One region of the Lederbergia sp. B243.17 genome, then DNA from elsewhere that is predicted to be linked to it. Evidence: riboswitches for the same ligand, from Rfam matches in the RefSeq annotation. Region 1 holds a riboswitch; each other region holds the start of a gene.
The links. Region 1 has a riboswitch for S-adenosylmethionine ahead of metK (methionine adenosyltransferase). Riboswitches for the same ligand answer to the same signal wherever they lie in the genome.

Region 1 (6,457 bases):
GAAGAAAAAATCTCTCATGTCAAAGCAGGCGCCACTACAGCTTGGGTACCATCTCCGACAGCCGCCACCTTGCACACACTGCATTATCATCAGACGAATGTCTGGCATCAGCAAGGTCAGCTAGCCGAATCCTTCCGTAATGTCCGCGAAGGAATGCTGGATATTCCAATCGCCAAAAATCCCAATTGGTCCCCTGAGGAGATTCAGGAGGAGCTTGATAACAATGCTCAAGGAATCCTCGGTTATGTCGTACGCTGGATCGACCAAGGGATCGGCTGCTCGAAAGTACCGGATATCCACAATATCGGACTGATGGAAGACCGAGCTACCTTAAGGATTTCCTCACAGCATATCGCCAACTGGCTCCACCATCGAATCTGCACAGAAGACCAAGTACTGGACACCATGAAACGAATGGCGAAAGTCGTGGATGAGCAGAATGCCGGCGACCCGCTTTACACACCAATGGCACCTGAATATGATCGTTCAATCGCCTTCCAGGCAGCATGTGAGCTAGTTTTTAACGGAAGACAACAGCCGAATGGCTATACGGAACCGATTTTGCATAGGAAGCGGAAGGAGTATAAACAATCCCAACTGGCAAGTATTCCGCTGCGCTGACGGACGATCCTTTTTATTATATTTGGAGGTGGAAAAAATGGATGAGAGACAAATGTCAGGAAGAGAGCTTGTGGAGGAATGGGTGATTGAAAAGCTTGTAACCGGCAGAACGATCGACGAGATGGACGGTACAGCCTTCATTTATGGAAATGAAATTTTGACGTTGAAGAAAAATGAGGATGGGGCTCTCGACTGCAAGCCGCAAAAAGTGCCGGGTCTCGTCGTTCTGCCAAAACGGGAAGAGGATAATATATGCAGCGCCTGTGGTTCGGATCACCCCAGCTACAAAGCCGTACTGGAATGCTGTGCCGATGTGGAATGATTTACGTCTACTCTGTTATATAACATTAATGAATTAAAAATTATAGTTATAAAACAAAAGGAGAGATCGACATGCCAACTATTGAACAACAAATTCAACAAATCGAGGAATCTTGGAAAGCAGACCGCTGGAAAGGAATTAAGCGAACCTATTCTGCTGCAGAAGTGGTGAAACTGCGGGGATCCGTCGTAATTGAACATACACTGGCAAGAATGGGCGCTGAAAGACTGTGGAAATTGATTAACAACGAAGCGTATGTTCACGCACTTGGCGCGCTGACAGGCAATCAGGCAATGCAACAGGTAAAGGCAGGTCTGAAGGCGATCTATTTAAGCGGCTGGCAGGTTGCCGCAGATGCGAATGTCTCAGGACACATGTATCCGGACCAGAGCCTTTATCCGGTGAACAGCGTTCCACAGGTCGTCAAGCGCATCAACCAGACATTCCAGCGAGCAGATCAAATTCAGCAGGCCGAAGGGAAAGACGACATCTACTGGTTTGCCCCCATTGTCGCCGACATGGAAGCCGGCTTCGGAGGCCCATTGAACGTCTTTGAGCTTATGAAGGCCATGATCGAAGCAGGAGCCGGCGGTGTCCATCTGGAGGACCAGCTTGCTTCTGAGAAAAAATGCGGCCACTTGGGCGGGAAGGTGCTGCAGCCAACCCAAACAGCCATCAGGCATTTGATAGCGGCCCGCCTTGCCGCCGATGTACTGGATGTGCCAACGGTTATTATTGCGCGAACGGATGCGAATGCGGCGAACCTCATTACAAGCGACGCCGACCCTTATGACCATAGATTCCTGACTGGGGAAAGAAGTCCGGAAGGCTTCTATTATACAAATTCCGGTCTCGATCAGGCGATCGCCCGCGGCCTTGCGTATGCCCCATATGCCGATATGATTTGGTGCGAAACATCCGAACCTGACATTGAAGAAGCAAGGCAGTTCGCCGAGGCTATCCATAAAGAGTTCCCAGGGAAACTGCTCGCGTACAACTGCTCCCCTTCGTTCAACTGGAAAAGCAAGCTATCGGACGAAGAGATCGCCGTCTTCCAGCAAGAGCTTGGCAAGATGGGCTACAAATTTCAATTCGTCACCCTCGCTGGCTTCCACGCGCTCAACCACAGCATGTTCGAGCTTGCGCAAGGATATAAGGAAACCGGCATGACCGCATACTCGAAGCTCCAGCAAGCAGAGTTCGGTTCGGAGAAGGATGGATTCACCGCTACCCGCCATCAACGCGAAGTTGGCACTGGTTATTTCGACGCTGTCTCTCTTGTCGTTTCAGGAGGCACCTCCTCTACTACTGCTTTGGCCGGATCAACGGAGGCCGAACAATTTGCCTGACAAAAAATGAAGCCTGCCGATCGGCAGGCTTCATTTTTTTAATCCCCCGATGAGAAGAACTCCTTCAACGCTCTCTTGTTCGTCTCCTCATCCATCCGCAGTACATCCCCGGCACTTGTCCTGTCAGGCTGATACGAATTTTCAACCGGTATTCTCAGTGTTTCCACTTGCTTGTTTCTGCTTGTAAAGGCTGCTTTACCGAGAGAAAGCATGGTTGTCTTGCTGATATTCGTCTCAATATAAGGATCCGCCAAGCCGAGGATTTTTGGCAGCTGGACGAGACTGTTCACACTGATCGCCTCATCCTTCAGCTTTGCCATTACTTCTTGCTGCCTCTCCACCCGCCCAAAATCGCTCTGGCGGTCATGGCGGAACCGAACATAACCAAGAAGCTGGTCGCCATGAAGCCTTTGCCGTCCTGGCTGCAGAGTTGTATCAATCCCATATGACATTTCATAAGGGATATCTACCTCGATTCCATCGGGAGCAATGATATCGACAATTCTGCGGAAGCCTTCAAAATCGATAATCGCGTAATATTGGATATCGATGTCAAAGTTTTGCTTAAGGGTTTTCCGGACAAGCTCAGGCCCGCCGAATGCAAAAGCCGCATTCATTTTTTGCATGCCATGATCAGGAATATCCACATACGTATCCCTCATGATCGAAGCAAGCTTTATGCTATTTGATGATTGATCATAATGGGCAATCATCAGTGTATCAGAATTGCCTCGATCCCCTCCCCTTGTATCACTGCCGAGCAACAAAATATTAATGTCACCGATCTGTGACTCGGTCCCCTGAAACGACGACTCGAATGTTTTTCCGTCTTCCTTATACGGTCCATCCCCTGCAGCGGATAGCCCGTTATTATACTGGACTACAATATACGTACCTACTGCCAAAACCACTATTAGCAAAAACAGCGCAAGTGTTACCAGCCTCTTCCGCCTTCGTGCCTTTTTCTTTTTTGTTGCACGCATGATTTGCCAAACCACCTAACGTCAATTTTTAGCCTTTCATGGATTGCATCGCGATTTGAACCGCAATAGCATCATCGATATAACCGATCGGAAAAATAAAGTCGGGAATGACATCGGCTGGAATAATGAAGTATAGAAGTGCGCTGCCGATGACCGCCAGATCAAAAGGAGTGCCATTCCGGCGTTGAAATGTACGATACCAATCTTTGAGGCGGCTGATGAAAGGGCCCGTACTGCCGATCTTGTTTAGTTTCCCCTCGAATTCTTCATCAATCCTTCGTTTTCCTTCCGCTGTACGTGCAAGCCCCCTGAACTCTTCCAGCTCTCTGCTTACCAGTTCAATCGAAAATTCCTCTTTCAAAACATCGGATGATTCCAAATCATAATGGATCGACTCGATCGATTTTTGAATATCAGTTGCCTCGGTGCCCCGCACGCTGGTCCCGTGTCCGGCCGCATTGAGCATTTCAGACATCGGAACTCCAAGACATCCTGAAAACGCCTGCAGGTGCTGCAAATTCGCCTGCCTTTTTCCGTTGATGATCCGGGAAATCGTAGCCGCGTCTATCCCAGCCGTTTCACTGAATTTCCTCAATGAAAGCCCATGTTCTTGCAGCTGTTTCTTCAAAAAAGACCCAAGTGTGTGATCTTCCCTCTCCATGCAGTATCCTATCCTTTCTTTACTGCCCATAAGATAAATCAATGTTGACATTTTGTCAACATTGTCTGTAAAAAAAGAACCTGCAGAAAAACTGCAGGTCCCTTTCACTTTATTTAGATACACTCTGACGAATTGCTTCTGCCTTATCTGTTCTTTCCCAAGGTAAATCAAGATCTGTACGGCCAAAATGTCCGTATGCCGCGGTCTGCTTGTAGATCGGGCGACGTAGATCGAGCATCCGGATGATGCCGGCCGGACGAAGGTCAAAGTTCCCCCGGATTGCTTCAACGAGTGCCTCTTCCGATACAGTACCAGTGCCAAATGTGTCAACTGCAATCGATACAGGCTGGGCAACACCGATCGCGTAAGCCAATTGAACTTCACATTTCTCCGCAAGACCTGCAGCAACAATATTCTTTGCCACATATCGTGCAGCGTAGGCAGCTGAACGGTCAACTTTTGTCGGATCTTTTCCGGAGAACGCGCCCCCGCCATGGCGTGCATAGCCGCCATACGTATCGACAATGATCTTTCTTCCTGTCAGGCCGGCATCACCCTGCGGTCCGCCGATAACGAAGCGCCCTGTCGGATTAATAAAATATTTTGTCTCGTCATCAATTAATTCAGCAGGAACAACTGGGTTGATCACATGCTCTTTCAGGTTGCGCTGAATCTGCTCAAGGCTGATTTCCTGATGATGCTGGGTTGAGATGACGATCGTGTCGATTCTTACTGGCTTGTCATTCTCATCATATTCCACCGTCACCTGCGTCTTTCCGTCCGGGCGCAGATAAGGAAGGATTTCCTCTTTGCGTACTTCTGCCAAACGACGCGAAAGTTTATGTGCAAGCGAGATCGGAAGCGGCATCAGTTCCTTTGTTTCATTGCAGGCAAAACCGAACATCAGCCCTTGGTCCCCGGCACCTATCGCCTCGATTTCTTCATCTGACATGCTTCCTTCTCTTGCTTCCAATGCCTTGTCCACACCTGCGGCAATATCGGCGGATTGCTCATCAATGCTCGTCAATACTGCACAGGTTTCAGCATCAAAGCCATATTTGGCGCGAGTATAGCCGATCCCTTTAATCGTATCCCGAACAATCCTCGGAATATCGACATAAGTGCTTGTCGAGATCTCCCCGGCCACGAGAACGAGCCCTGTCGTTACAGAAGTTTCGCAAGCGACGCGGGCGTTCGGGTCCTTATCCAAAATCGCATCCAGAATCGAATCGGATATTTGATCACATATTTTATCGGGATGTCCTTCTGTAACGGATTCCGAAGTAAACAAACGGCGATTCTTTGTCATCGAAATTCCTCCTTCTCTTAGTCAATTATGACCAATTAACTTAACGGTACTCGTTCCTTCATGATCCGGCAGAAAAAGCTGCAAAAAAACCTTTCCCTATAGAGGAAAGGTTTGCGTTTCTCCGAGCCTTTCACTCTTATCGTCCGAGGCCAAAACCTCGCAACAGGTTAAGCACCTTTCCAACAGGGAAATTCCCTGTAAGCAGGTTGCCGGGTTTCACAGGGCCTGTCCCCTCCGCCATCTCAGGATAAGAGTATCCGTTCAAATTCCAATCATAACGCAAGTATAAAGGCAATGTCAACGTTTGTTCTTTACCACATCCGGACAGCTGAACAATCCTTAAAAACAGCGGTTTTCCGGAGATCTTTTTTGTGCATTAGTATAGACTAATAGATCAAATGTGTTATACTAATTACAAATCAACCATAAAAATTGAAAAGGCAGGTTATACATGTATGAATTCTCTAAAGCGAAAGATTGATTTGGAGCAGTTGCTGAGCGGGAACAATGTCTTAGTTCAGCCCAGCGTTCCCGAATTGGTAGAGAAAATACTAGAACGCCGGGAAGGCTCCCTCACTTCCACCGGGGCCATTCGCGTCGAGACCGGAAAGTATACCGGCCGTTCGCCTGAGGATAAATTTATTGTAAATGAAACCGCTGTCAGTGGCAAAATAAATTGGGGATCTGTGAATCAGCCGATCTCCCCCGAGGCATTCGACAACTTATATACAAAGGTTCTTGATTATTTGAAAGGAACAGATGAACTGTTTTTGTTCAACGGCTTCGCAGGTGCAGATGAAAAATACCGAATGCCGATCAGGGTAATCAACGAGCTGGCCTGGCATAATTTATTCGTCCACCAGCTCTTTATCCGTCCAACAGCGCAAGAGTTGGAAGAGCATGAAGCAGATTTCACTGTCATTTGCGCCCCCCACTTCCGGGCAGACCCTGAAGTGGATGGAACAAATTCTGAGACCTTCATCATCGTCTCCTATGAAAAGAGAATTATCTTGATTGGGGGAACCGAATATGCAGGCGAGATGAAAAAATCGATCTTTTCTGTCATGAATTACGAACTGCCCGAACAAGAGATTTTGTCGATGCACTGCTCCGCGAACGTAGGATCAGAAGGCGATGTAGCGCTCTTCTTTGGCCTTTCAGGTACTGGAAAAACGACTTTGTCGGCAGATCCAAACCGCCGGTTGATCGGCG
Region 2 (6,457 bases), on a different contig from region 1:
CGAGTAAATGCCCATCGGTGCGATCTGTGTTGTGGCGATTGGAACGAGGTCGAGCTTATGTTCTTTGATGAAAGAATCGAAATAGGAAACAGTCTGGAATGAGTTTGCATCGAGTTCTCCCTCTGAAAGGGCAATATTCGGCTGAACATAGTCGGAGAATGTGATAATCTCCACATCGATTCCTTCTTTTGCCGCTTTTTTGCTGACGAAATCCCACACCCTTGTGTCAGTTCCACTGACGCCGAGTTTCACCTTTTGATTCTTCTCTTCTCCGCCTGCCGATTTCGAGCAAGCTGCGCTGAATAGTGCCAATGTTAGGATGCTGATCGCTAAAAGTAGTTTTTTCATTGTGTTTGTTCCTCCTGAAGTTATCTTCTTCTGATTTTTTTCGATAAAATATTTCCGAATGATTGGAGACCTTGGACCATGATGACGAGAATGCCGACAGTAATCAGCATGGTGGTCGTATCAAAACGCTGGTAACCGTAAGTGATGGCTAAATCTCCGAGTCCGCCGCCGCCGATTGCGCCCGCCATTGCAGAAGCGCCGATAAGTCCGATGGTTGCGATAGTAAATGCAAGAACGAGAGAGCTGAGTGCCTCGGGAATCAAAAACTTGAAAATAATTTGTGCAGGCGTTGCGCCCATTGATTCTGCCGCTTCAATCACGCCCGGGTCGACCTCAAGCAGTGAGTTTTCAATCAGTCTTGCAATGTAAGGACCTGCATAAAAGACGAGCGGAACGACTGCCGCGGCTGTTCCGATGGATGTCCCGACGAGAAGGCGGGTGATCGGGATGATGGCGACCATCAAGATGATGAACGGAATCGACCGAAGCACGTTAATGATGCTATTCAGCACGTTGAAAAACGGAACGTTCTCGAGCAGATGGCCTTTGCGCGTCACAACGAGCAGAACGCCGAGCGGGAGGCCGAGAATGAGCGAGAATAAGAGCGAGAATGCGACCATCTGCACGGTCTCAATCAGGGCATCAATGATCTGTTGCGAATTAACTAGCATGTGCGGTTACCTCCTTGATGTTCACTTCTTTTTGGGCGATATACAAAAGGGCCCGCTGGATTTCCTTATCTTCACCCTGGAACTCGACAATCAGATTGCCAAATGGTATTCCTTGCAACTCGGTAATATTTCCGAAAAGAACATTGATGTCGAGATTGAATTTCTTGGCGAGTTCGGATAGAAGCGGCTGTCCAGCTGACTCTCCGATAAAATTGATTCGGAAAACCTTATTCAGCCCATCATTGTTTTGGACAATCTTCCTAATTGACTCCGGAAGCTGATCGTTCATAACTGTAGAAACAAAATTCCTGGCAGTTTCGGTCTTTGGTGCTGAGAAAACATCAAACACTGAACCTTCTTCTATGATTTTGCCTGCTTCCATGACGGCGACCCGGTCACAGATTTCACGGATTACAGCCATCTCATGGGTGATGAGCAGGATGGTGATGTTATACTCCTCGTTGATTTTCTTTAGCAGCTGCAAAATCTGGCTCGTCGTTTGCGGGTCGAGAGCCGAAGTCGCTTCATCGCAAAGCAGGATGGAAGGCTGGGTTGCGAGCGCCCGGGCGATTCCGATCCGCTGCTTCTGTCCGCCGGAAAGCTGATCTGGATAGCTGTTCGCTTTATCGCCGAGCCCCACGAAATCAAGCAGTTCTTCTACACGCCTGCGAACTTCATCCTTTGGTGTTTTGGAGAGCAGAAGGGGCATGGCAACGTTGGCAAACACCGTCTTTGAATTGAGAAGGTTGAAGTGCTGGAACACCATCCCAATCCCGCGCTTTACTTCACGTATCTCTTTTGGCGGGAGAGTGGTCAAGTCATGGCCGTCGACGATGACTTTGCCTGATGTCGGACGCTCCAGCAGATTCACACAGCGGATGAGTGAGCTTTTTCCCGCACCACTGAAGCCGATTACCCCATAGATCTCTCCTTTTTTAACTTTAAGATCCACTCCATCCAACGCGGCAACTCCATTTTCGCCGCTCCCATATACCTTCCGAACATTCTGGAATTCAATCATATTCATGTCTCCTTTGCATTTTCATAAAAAAAGCCCTCTTCGGAAAAGAAGAGGACGAACCGGCAAATCACTGCTGCCGGAAACTCTCCTTATCTCCCAAGCTTAAAGCTTGCTGGAATTGGCACAGTGCTAAAAAATAGCCTGTTGCCGAGGTGTCACAGGGCCAGTCCCTCAACCTCTCTGGATAAGAAATTGCTATTCAGTTGTTTTTGTCTTTGAGAAAAAGAAAACCTCTTCCGGATGGGGAAGAGGGCAGAATTTAAACATTCAGTCCTCTTCTCATCTCTCAAGCAGTACGCTTGCTGGAATTGGCACAGTACTTGAAACAAGTCTGTTGCCGAGGCGTCAATGGGCCAGTCCCTCAACCTCTCACGATAAGAAGATTCTCAACTATTCAACTAAACAATCAACTTGAACTTGAATATCACTTTACAGCTTGAAAACAAGAAAGTCAACAACAATTTTTAAAAGTTTTTAATTCTCCTCCGCAAGTAAAGTATTTCTCCGGGCGAGAACCTCATGCAATTAGGAAGGAGCGCAAACCTAATAAGTAAGAAAAAGATCCGGCTCTTTTCTTCCATCATTGGATTAATTCCGTCTGTTTTTATCGGAAATAGCGCATACATTTCTAAAAATACATTATTGACTAAATTTTTACCTTAATTTATACTTTCAATTAACACCACTGGAGAAAATAACGCCAATAGTGGTTTGAAAATGCAATATTACATAAAAAAATTGAATTTATGGCCGGGAGGTACTGGAATTAATAACATGGTGGGATAAGTGGTCCCTAAGGGGGTGGCAGAATGAAGATTAAAACGCAGGATTTTCTTAAAAAAGAGAACCAAAGTCTCGTGCTTGAACTGATTTTGGAATCTGGTCCAATTTCTAGGGCTGAAATTGCCAAACGGACGACGATGAGTCCGACATCAGCATCCCGGATTGTTTCTTCCCTGCTGGAATCAGGATTGATCAAGGAAGTCAGCATCAATGAAAGCACCGTCGGAAGAAAAGCAACGTACTTTATTCCTGACGGGGGATCGGTCATTTCCGCAGGAATAGAAATTGATGAAAATGAAATCTCAATCGGATTCATGAATCTGTTGATGGAATGCGTAATGAAAAGGATTTATACATACGAGAATACAGGACCTGCGGATACAGTTCGCTTTATCGCTGAAAAGACGGAAGAAATGATGCGAGAAGCCGGAATTCGCGAACAGCAAATTGCCGGTGTGTGTGTGGGCTTGCCGGGTTTGATACTAAACGAAACGGGCTTTGTCGAATTGTCTGCCCAATTGAATTGGCAAAAGGTGCCGCTCGGTGACATGCTCACAGAAGAGCTTGGTCTCAAATGTTATGTTGACAACGAATTAAAGCTGAAGGCTCTTGCTGAATACAACAAAATGAAGGGGAGCGAGGATGAGACGATGGTGATGATCACTTTCGGCTCAGGGGTCGGCTCGGCTCTTGTCGTCCACGGGGAAATTTACCGGGGAGGGGATGGTTTTTCCGGAGAGGTCGGTCATACCATTGTTGATCCGTACGGAATCTACTGCCCATGCGGCAACTTCGGCTGTCTGCAGACATACATCGCAGAAAAATTCCTGATAGATGAGGCGTCGAAAACGGAAGCGGTCGAGTCGGTCGCAGACATAATCTTGGGTTACGAGAAAGGCAAAAAATGGGCAGTGAATATTATCGACAAAGCGATCATATACGCCACGATCACAATCAATAATGTTGTCTGCATGTATAACCCGGATACTGTCGTTCTTACAGGCAGTCTGATTGAAAAATACCCCGAGTTCCGGGAAAGGGTGTTCGAAAATGCACTCAAAAAGCTATGGACACCCGTCAGCGACACCTTTCTAATCAGGACAGCGGAAGAAAGTGAAATGGGTGTCGTAAAAGGTGCAGCAATGAGTGTTCTCCGGAAGTTCATCAAGGAAATTGATTTTTAGCAAGGAGGCATAATCATGAGCAATCCAATCATTGCGGAGGAATACCGCGGCGGTACGCTGGAAAACGTCCATCAGGGTGCTATTGCAGTTCTGGACGGGAACAAGGAGGTGATCTATTCCAAGGGGAATATTGACCAGAATATTTTTTACCGGTCAGCCATGAAGCCAATTCAGGCGATTCCTGTTTTTACGACGGATATCATAGACAAATACAACCTGACCCTCGAGGAAGCAGCACTTTTTACTGCATCCCAGCGAGGAGAAATCTATCATCAGGACGCACTCGAAAGCCTTGCCGGAAAGCTTGGACTTGCAGAAGATCTGCTCGTCTGCGGCGAAAGCCTGCCCCTTAATGAGGAACCGAAGCTGGAATATGTCTGCGCCCATAAGACAAAACGAAAGCTGATGCATAATTGTGCGGGCAAGCATCTTGGTTTCCTTGGCTATGCAAAAGAGAAAGGGTATGACCTCCATACATATGACAAGCCGGAGCACCCGCTGCAGCAGGAAATCTTCCGTCTCGTCGCCGCCCTTTCGGAAACAGCGCCCGATAAGATTGCAAAAGGGATGGATGGATGCGGCGCGCCGGTATATGGGGTTCCGCTAAGAAATATGGCGATTTCCTATTTGAAATTTGCGGTACCGGAGATGATCGATGAATCGGAAACAGCGGCAGCAATTATGAAGATTGGCGAAGTGATGAATGCCCATCCGGAAATCGTCGCATCCCACCGCTTTATCTGCACCGCCCTATTGGAAGACAGCAATATTGTCGCCAAAGGAGGCGCGCAAGGGGTGTATTGTCTGGCACTAAGAAAGGAAAAGATCAGCATTGCACTAAAAGTGCTGAGCGGCACAGAGCTCCTTTGGCCGCTGCTTGTGGCAGAAATACTTAAGAAGATTGGCTACAGCAACAAAGCGACAATCGACCGATTGCTGGATCTGCGTTCAAAAGACATATTCAATGACGGCGGCAAGGTCATCGGCGAAGCGAAAATCATTTTATAACACATAAGGAGGAAGGAAAATGAAGAAAAGATTTTTAAGTATGTTCATCATTATTGCGGCATTGATCATTTCGGCCTGTTCTTCTGGCGGAGAAAAGGCCGGCAGCGACAGTAACGGGGGCAAGACCGCCAGCAAGAAATCGAATGAAATCAATATTGCCATTGACCAGAACTTTGTTACGCTCGACCCGCATGAAGCAGGGGATACCGTTTCCATCTTCGGAGCAAGAGCAATGTATGAAGGGCTTGTCGGTTTTGACCAGGACATGAACATCGTACCGGTGCTGGCCACAGATTACGAAGTCAGTGAGGATGCACTCACTTATACGTTCAAATTGAGAGAAGGCGTAAAATTCCATGACGGCGAGCCGTTTAATGCCGAAGCGGTAAAAGCGAACTACGACCGCATTATGGATGAGGAAAAGAACCTTCGTGCAAAACGTAATTTCATGTACGTTGACTCAATGGAGATTACCGGCGACTACGAAGTGAAATTTACACTGTCTCAGCCGTTTAGCGCGATGATCAACAAATTTGCCATGGTTTCAATGATCTCCCCAAAAGCGATTGCTGATGAAAGCAAAGATATCGCTCGCAACCCTGTCGGTACAGGCCAATTCCAGTACAGCAAATGGAATCAGGGAGATACGCTTGAAGTTGTGAAGTTTGACGACTACTGGGCAGAGGAAGCTACAAATGTCGAAAAAATAACGTTCCGCCCTGTTCCAGAGAACGGCTCCCGTGCAGCAATGCTAAAAACAGGCGAAGCAGACTTTGTCTACCCGGTACCGCAGCAAAGTGCGAAAGACTTTGAAAAAGCAGATAATGTAAAGCTTGAGGAAACACCGTCTACAATCGCAAGATATGTTTCCATCAACACATTCAAAGAGCCATTTACTGATGAAAAAGTCAGACAGGCTATGAACTATGCAGTCAATAAAGATGCGTACATCAAGGTAGTTAAGAATGGTTACGGAAAAGTGCTCGATTCGACGATGTCTTCCGAAACGCAGTTCTACTCTAAGCAAGAAGCCTATGATTTTGATGTGGAAAAAGCAAAGAAATTAATGAAGGAAGCAGGCTATGAAGACGGATTTGAAGCGGAGATTTGGGGGAATACGACCTCCGAAACAATTAAGGGCATGGAATTCATCAAGCAGCAGCTCGCCCAAATCGGCATTAATGTAACGATCAAGTCGATGGAAGAGGGTACGCTGTCCGACGAAATCTACACTCCAGCTACACCTGAGGAAGCAAAAGTGCAAATGTGGTATGTGAGCTGGTCTCCATCTTCAGGAGACGCAGACGGCGCGACTCGCTCCCTGTTCAGCAGTGAATTCTTCCCTCCAAATGGGGCGAATACAGCTTATTTCCATAACGAAGATGTTGATAAGTGGATCAAGGAAGCGAATGAATCTGCAGATCCAGACAAGCAGAAAGAAA
Region 3 (6,457 bases), on a different contig from region 1:
CCCATCTTTCTCTAGAACAGATCCAATTGCCTTGGTGCAAGATTGTCATACTCCAACCCAAGCATCTCGATCAGCCTCAGTGCATTGTCCGCAGCATCGCCGCCGGAATTATTATTAAAGAGCACGTAAATATTTTTCGATTGCTTACCTAATTTAAGCAAGTTCTCTTTCCACTCGAGAAGTTCCTGCTCATTATACCGATAAAGATAACGGACCTCCCGCCAGTTTTTTCCGTTCGGCTTCCGCCAAGCCGCCTCATTCCGGCCATGGAGGCGGACGAGTGTCTTCTCTTTGTCGGTCGCTTTCAGTACCATAGGAACAGAGCCGGTGCCTGCCTGAGGCTCGTCGCAGACCGTATGGATCCAGCCTTCTTCCTCCATAAACAGCATGGTTCTGTCCATATATTGCGGTTCATACCATGTCCTATTTCGGAATTCGAGCGCAAGCGGCAGCCCTGGCAGCATTTCCCGGCAGTATCGCAAGTATTGGACATTCTCCTTTGTACAATCAAACCATGGCGGAAACTGAAAGAGAACCATCGCTAATTTCCCGCTCTCTTGAAAGGTCCCAATCATTGCTGAAAATGCTGCAAACATTTCTTCTTTAGAAGAGAAGGGAATTTCTCCGCGCTGATGCCCGGTCATCCCCTGATAGGCCTTCACGATAAAACGAAATCCTTCTGGCGTCTCCCTTACCCACTTTTCCACATTCCGCTGCGGCTGGATTGCATAAAACGTAGCATCCACTTCCACAATCGGAAAATAGGAGGCATATTCTTTTAACTTATCTCGTGCCGCGACTTTCTCCGGATAGAGTGTATCATGATCACCCCAGCCGGTAACTCCGATATAAATCATGCCTACACCCCTTTCCACACGTACTTTACATTCTTGGATACTCTATTTTACCTTGTACCCGATTGGAAGGGAAATGAAAACAGCCTCTAGGCGCATGTCCCGTTCTATTGGTCAAATGGAAAGAGTCTTTTAAGCTGATGGTGGTGCTGGAGTATTTCGAAGCCTCGCAGGATATGTGCTGCCGGCTACGATTGTAAGACATATCTTACCACTCACAATAAATAGCACATAAACATCTACCCATGTAGTGTTCGCTTATATAGTCCAACTTGCCAACATAACTTGGGGTGAACTTACATATTAATCAGTGACGATTTGGCCATTAGCATGAATGAGAATAAACTTCTTTATTAACAGGAGGCAACTATGAGTACGGCTAATTATTTGCTTAGCAGTTTAATTTTTTTGGGAACCAGCTTTGCTGCACTTCTTGCTTTGATTCTTTATAAATTCTCTAGAATAAAAGTTCAGCATTTGTATCTTCTCTGTGGAGGAGTGTTAGTAGGATTGATTGTTTTAGAGCTGGTGCCACATTCTGTTACAGAGTTTGGTTTGGTTAGTGTTGCACTAGGTACTTCATTAGGCATACTGTTGTGCATGTGTCTTCACAATTTCTTCGACCAGCTGCCTCCTTTACCTTACAGATCCGCATTGTTTTTAGTCACTGCAATAGCTATCCATAATATCCCGACTGGTTTAGCAATCGGTTCAAATTTGGACAATCAACTACTGTCTTCATCATTTGTAATGGCCATTTTGCTGCACCAAGTACCGGAAGGTTTAGCTATTATGGTTTCTCTGCTAAATTCAAAAAGAAAGCACTTTAATTTCCGTATCTTTCTCTCCTTTTGTCTGATCATCTCCGGCCTTTTTCTCTTATTTTCGATCATTGGCAGCGTTTTGGATCTGACACTCAAACTGAATGGACTCATATTAGGCATCGCTATAGGCTTTTTATGCTTTACCGCTGTTTGGGAATTTATTATCACTACGTATAAAAAGGTCCATGTCTTCGCTTCTTCTTTTCTATTATTGCTGGGTATGGGCATAATTTACTTTTTCAGTCAACATATTTAAGTAATGAGGTATAGGCTTCTAAAGAAATGTTCATTATCTTCATACCTCGTTGGCGGGACAACTGTGAAAATCTTTGTAGACGACTAGAGCCGTTTCTCTAAACTGTTGTTCCAACGATCTGGATGCCCATACAATGCATGCTCTTCATTCTTGATTACCAAGTACATGATCATATGGTTTCCCATTTGTGTTAGAATTTTATGGAGCCAAGCTATATATTGACATTTCATAGTTGGCAGTTTACTATGTTGTTTAAACATTCATTTAAATATGTGAATTTCTTATCCAGAGAGGTGGAGGGACTGGCCCTTTGAAGCCTCAGCAACAGACTAATCAGTACTGTGCTAATTCCAGAAGCGTTAGCTTGGAGATAAGAAGAGTACTAGCGGATGCCGATACCTCTTCTTATTTTTATAGAAGAGGTTTTTTATTTCCTTGAATCAAAAAAGAAAGTAGGAATCGCACATGTCCATTACATTAACAAAAGCACCGTTTAGAGCAGACCACGTCGGAAGCTTCCTTCGCCCGCAGGTTTTAAAAGACGCACGGGCTCAACATCAAAAAGGTGAAATAACAAAGGCAGAATTGCGTTTGATTGAGAATGCGGAAATTGCAAAACTTGTTGAAAGACAGAAAGAATCAGGTCTTAGCGCCGTAACAGACGGTGAATTCAGAAGAACATATTGGCATTTGGATTTCATTGAAGCTTTAGAGGGAATTAAGGTATTTGATATTGATGCAACTGGCTTATTCAACGGAGCGATGAAAAAAGCCAAAGTTTATACGGTACACTCCAAATTGAAGTTCCCGCATAATCATCCATTTTTAGATGACTTTGCTTATCTCAAAAGCATAGCCGGAGACCATGTTGCTAAAATTACGATTCCAGGACCGAATATGATTTTTTACTCTGGAGTCGTTGCCAGCCAGGCCTACCTCGACGAACCTGCTTACCCATCATTAGATGATGCTGCCCAAGATATAATCCAGGTTTACAGAGAAGCGATTCAGGCTTTCTATGATGCAGGCTGCCGCTATTTACAGCTAGATGATACGAGTTGGGGCGCGTTGTTTAGTGATGAGTTTAGAGAACGAATCAAAGCTAAGGGATATGACCCGGATGAATTAATCAAAAAATTTGCTGATATTACAATCGAAGCTGTCGCAAATAAACCGGAGGATATGGCAATTACCCTGCATATTTGCCGAGGAAACTTCAAATCTTCATGGCTGTACCAAGGCGGTTACGAGCCGATTGCTGAGGAATTATTCTCTCGTGTCAATGTCGATGCATTCTTTTTAGAATTTGACAACGAACGTGCAGGTGATTTTCACCCATTGCGTTTCATTAAGGACCAGCATGTCGTTTTAGGACTCATTACATCCAAGACAGCAGAACTCGAGGATGAGGAAATGATAAAACAGCGGATTTCAGAAGCAGAGAAATACGTGAACATCCGTCAGCTATGTTTAAGTCCCCAATGTGGTTTTGCCTCAACTGAAGAAGGCAACCGCATTACGGAAGAGGAGCAGTGGAATAAAATCCGACATGTCGTTAAAATTGCATCCGACGTTTGGAAATAAACAATGTTCATGCCCCGTTACAGGTTATATGTAATGGGGCATTACTATTGATAGGGTTACGCTAATCTACGAACGAGAAAAAGCGCTCGAAAGAAGCTGGATTGCGTACGCATTTTTTGGTTGCGGCAGGAAGTGCACTCGCAATGGTTGTATTTAAATATGCCTTTTACGATGTTTTGTCAAATAGCTCCATCGAATTGGATCCGATCCGGATTGCAGCTGGAGGTGATTAGCGGCGTTGGCTTTTTAGGAGCAGAGACGATTCTTGCTAGGCAATATTTTTAAGCCACATCATGATCCGGACAACTTGGAACGGCTCAAACCAAGCAACTAAAAAGAGGATGATTGCAAATGAGGCGAGTGAAATGAATGTTACAGTTCCTTTTTCCTTTTTAGAGAAAGCAATAAAATCCTAGATAACTCACAAAAAAGACAACTCCAATCATTACAATTGGTTCATAATAACTTCTACTAACCAATGAAAGCCGAAAAAGATGACTCCCAAGAAAGTAAACATAATTGATTAAATACCGAATACTTTCATAATAACCCTCCCCGCATTGATTAACCATAAGTTGCAAGGGGTGCCCCGCTTTTACTTTTTAAGGTTGTTCTTCACCAAACCCTCTACCAAGATAAAAACTTTTTAATAATTCTAAATTGAGTATTCGTTTATCACTAAATCGCTTATAATTTGGTTACAGTGACTTATTGACTATAGACAAAAGACTGGAGTGCCGACTCAATCAGGTAATATATTACATTATAGCAAAAAGTCAAGCGTTGATATATTGCCGCAAATTGTCAAATTGACTTTTGATGGAGGAAATAAATGGATACTATTTGGTTGTACTCAAAAACTGAAGTACCTGCAATTACCAAAACCGCTCTCGAGCGGGAGAGACTGCTCCAACTCTTACAGAATGGGAAATCCGCAAAATTAACGGTTGTCCAAGCCCCAGGCGGTTATGGGAAAACAACAATCCTGAGCCAGTGGATAAGCAAGATTAGCGAACCTACTTCCTGGTTCTCAATTGATAGTCTTGATAATGATCCAGTTCGCTTTTGGAAATATGTTATACAATCTGTATCTAACTCTCTTAACAATGATTTGGATAAACGGTTGCTGCCGCTGTTTTCTTCCAACTTACATCCACCTTCTGAACTTATCATTGATTCTTTCTTAAATGAAATTAGCTCGCTTAAAGAAAATTTGCATATTGTCCTGGATGATTATCACGTCATTGAACACCCGGTTATTAATGATATGATGATTCGCTTTATAGATTACTTGCCGAATAACACGCGCATTTACATTTTAAGCCGTACCCGTCCGCCGCTTCCATTAGCCAGATGGCGTATGGATTCAACACTTACAGAAATCGGGCTCCTACAATTGTGTTTTACCTATGAAGAAGTTAAAAAATTGTATGAAGAAAAAAATCTCAAAATCAATGAAGAAAATGTTTTTCAAAATGTATTGGATATTACGGAGGGATGGGCAGCTGGTATTCAGTTGGCGAGCTTATCCATTATGAATAATGGAATAAATGAAGGTAGGTTTGATGGATCACATCCGTTTGTAGCCGATTTTCTAATCGATGAAATTTTTGAAACCCTTCCTCCCGATACTCAGCATTTTCTTTTGCAAACGTCCATCCTTAACATGCTGGAACCACAGATTTGCGATTTATTAACCAATCGTTCAGACAGCTGCGACATATTAGTCGAGCTAGAAGAAAAAGGTGTATTTACAGTTCGAATGTCGTCAATTCCCCCTGTATTTCGGTATCATCATTTATTTGCAGATGTTCTTCAAACAAAAATGAGAAACTTTTATAGTGAGGAACAAGTGAGAGCGGTTTGTCAAAAAGCAGGAACACTTTTTCGTGAAAAGGGCGATTATATTTCGGCCATTGAGTTAGTTTTGCAGCACCAAATTTTTGATTTGGCGGATTCATGGATTACTGCCTACCTTGTAGATATTTTCACTACAGGTCAAACAACTACATTTATTAGATGGGTGGATACCCTTCGAAAAAATAAATATCCCCTTCCCTATGAAACTCTTGTTATGTACACGATCGCTCTAACCTCAATTCCTGAATTACAGGCAGCTCAACAAATAATTGATGAACTTGAACAAAGGCATGCTGCTGATCGATGGATGGAACATGCTGATCATCAAGGAGTTGTTAGTATCTTCACTACCTTAAAAGCATATGTGCTTATGACGATCGGTGATAATCCTGAGAAAGTGGTAGAGATAATAGTAACACAGCTTAAAACAGGGCGGACAAGTTCCCGCTGGGATCATATTCCGATTCAATACAATCAGTTTGAACCAAAATTATCCAGAACATTAATGGGAGCAAAGGGAAAGCTATCTCCAGTAAATCATGCAATTGCGTTCGCAGATTTCCTGCGTCAAAGCGATTTTAAAGAACAGAATATGATGGGATACAGCTACGGGGTGTTAGCTGAGATCATGTACGAGGCGAATTTGCTTGAAGATGCATTACATGAAATAGAAGGCGGTTTGAAATATGCCCATCGTTTTCAGGACGCGGGATTATCCATTCCTCTGTATATATTAAAAAGCAGGATTTATGCTGCAATGAAACAATTCACCGCTGCTCAGGCCGTGTTGGATCATGCCATGCAGGGTGTGAATGAGTGGTATTGGATTCGTTCATTGCAAGCGATGAAGGCGCATTGTTATTTGATGGAATCCAACATAAAAAAAGCCGAGGCAGAACTGTTCAAAACAAAAAGGCCGGACATGTTAAAAATCGAGTTGGGCCAAGAACTCTGGCTTCTCGTATACGTCCGATATTTACTGGCAACGAATCACGTTCAAGAGGCTTTGCCAATCATTATTCGTGTAAAGGAAAAAGCGTTAATCGAGAATCAAATTTCAACGATTATCGAAGCATCAT

Region 2: it holds a riboswitch for S-adenosylmethionine, as region 1 does, so the genes downstream of both, AC0TWI_RS09965 (methionine ABC transporter ATP-binding protein) here and metK (methionine adenosyltransferase) in region 1, are expected to answer to the same signal.
Region 3: it holds a riboswitch for S-adenosylmethionine, as region 1 does, so the genes downstream of both, AC0TWI_RS12995 (5-methyltetrahydropteroyltriglutamate--homocysteine S-methyltransferase) here and metK (methionine adenosyltransferase) in region 1, are expected to answer to the same signal.

The regions. Positions count from the first base shown of each region.
Region 1 covers NZ_JBWBKF010000062.1:1,001-7,457, reverse strand. The annotation lists gene AC0TWI_RS11575 (malate synthase G) at 1-621, shown strand, start outside; gene AC0TWI_RS11570 (hypothetical protein) at 659-943, shown strand; gene aceA (isocitrate lyase) at 1,015-2,292, shown strand; gene AC0TWI_RS11560 (LCP family protein) at 2,331-3,275, opposite strand; gene AC0TWI_RS11555 (helix-turn-helix domain-containing protein) at 3,304-3,936, opposite strand; gene metK (methionine adenosyltransferase) at 4,046-5,245, opposite strand; SAM riboswitch class I at 5,379-5,499, opposite strand; gene pckA (phosphoenolpyruvate carboxykinase (ATP)) at 5,701-6,457, shown strand, end outside.
Region 2 covers NZ_JBWBKF010000055.1:41,593-48,049, reverse strand. The annotation lists gene AC0TWI_RS09975 (MetQ/NlpA family ABC transporter substrate-binding protein) at 1-348, opposite strand, end outside; gene AC0TWI_RS09970 (methionine ABC transporter permease) at 369-1,019, opposite strand; gene AC0TWI_RS09965 (methionine ABC transporter ATP-binding protein) at 1,009-2,040, opposite strand; SAM riboswitch class I at 2,127-2,231, opposite strand; SAM riboswitch class I at 2,317-2,421, opposite strand; gene AC0TWI_RS09960 (ROK family transcriptional regulator) at 2,850-4,007, shown strand; gene AC0TWI_RS09955 (asparaginase) at 4,023-5,015, shown strand; gene AC0TWI_RS09950 (glutathione ABC transporter substrate-binding protein) at 5,035-6,457, shown strand, end outside.
Region 3 covers NZ_JBWBKF010000071.1:48,926-55,382, reverse strand. The annotation lists gene AC0TWI_RS13005 (DUF72 domain-containing protein) at 12-857, opposite strand; gene AC0TWI_RS13000 (ZIP family metal transporter) at 1,224-1,934, shown strand; SAM riboswitch class I at 2,213-2,311, shown strand; gene AC0TWI_RS12995 (5-methyltetrahydropteroyltriglutamate--homocysteine S-methyltransferase) at 2,400-3,518, shown strand; partial or broken gene AC0TWI_RS12990 (MgtC/SapB family protein) at 3,602-3,794, shown strand; gene AC0TWI_RS12985 (winged helix-turn-helix domain-containing protein) at 4,351-6,457, shown strand, end outside.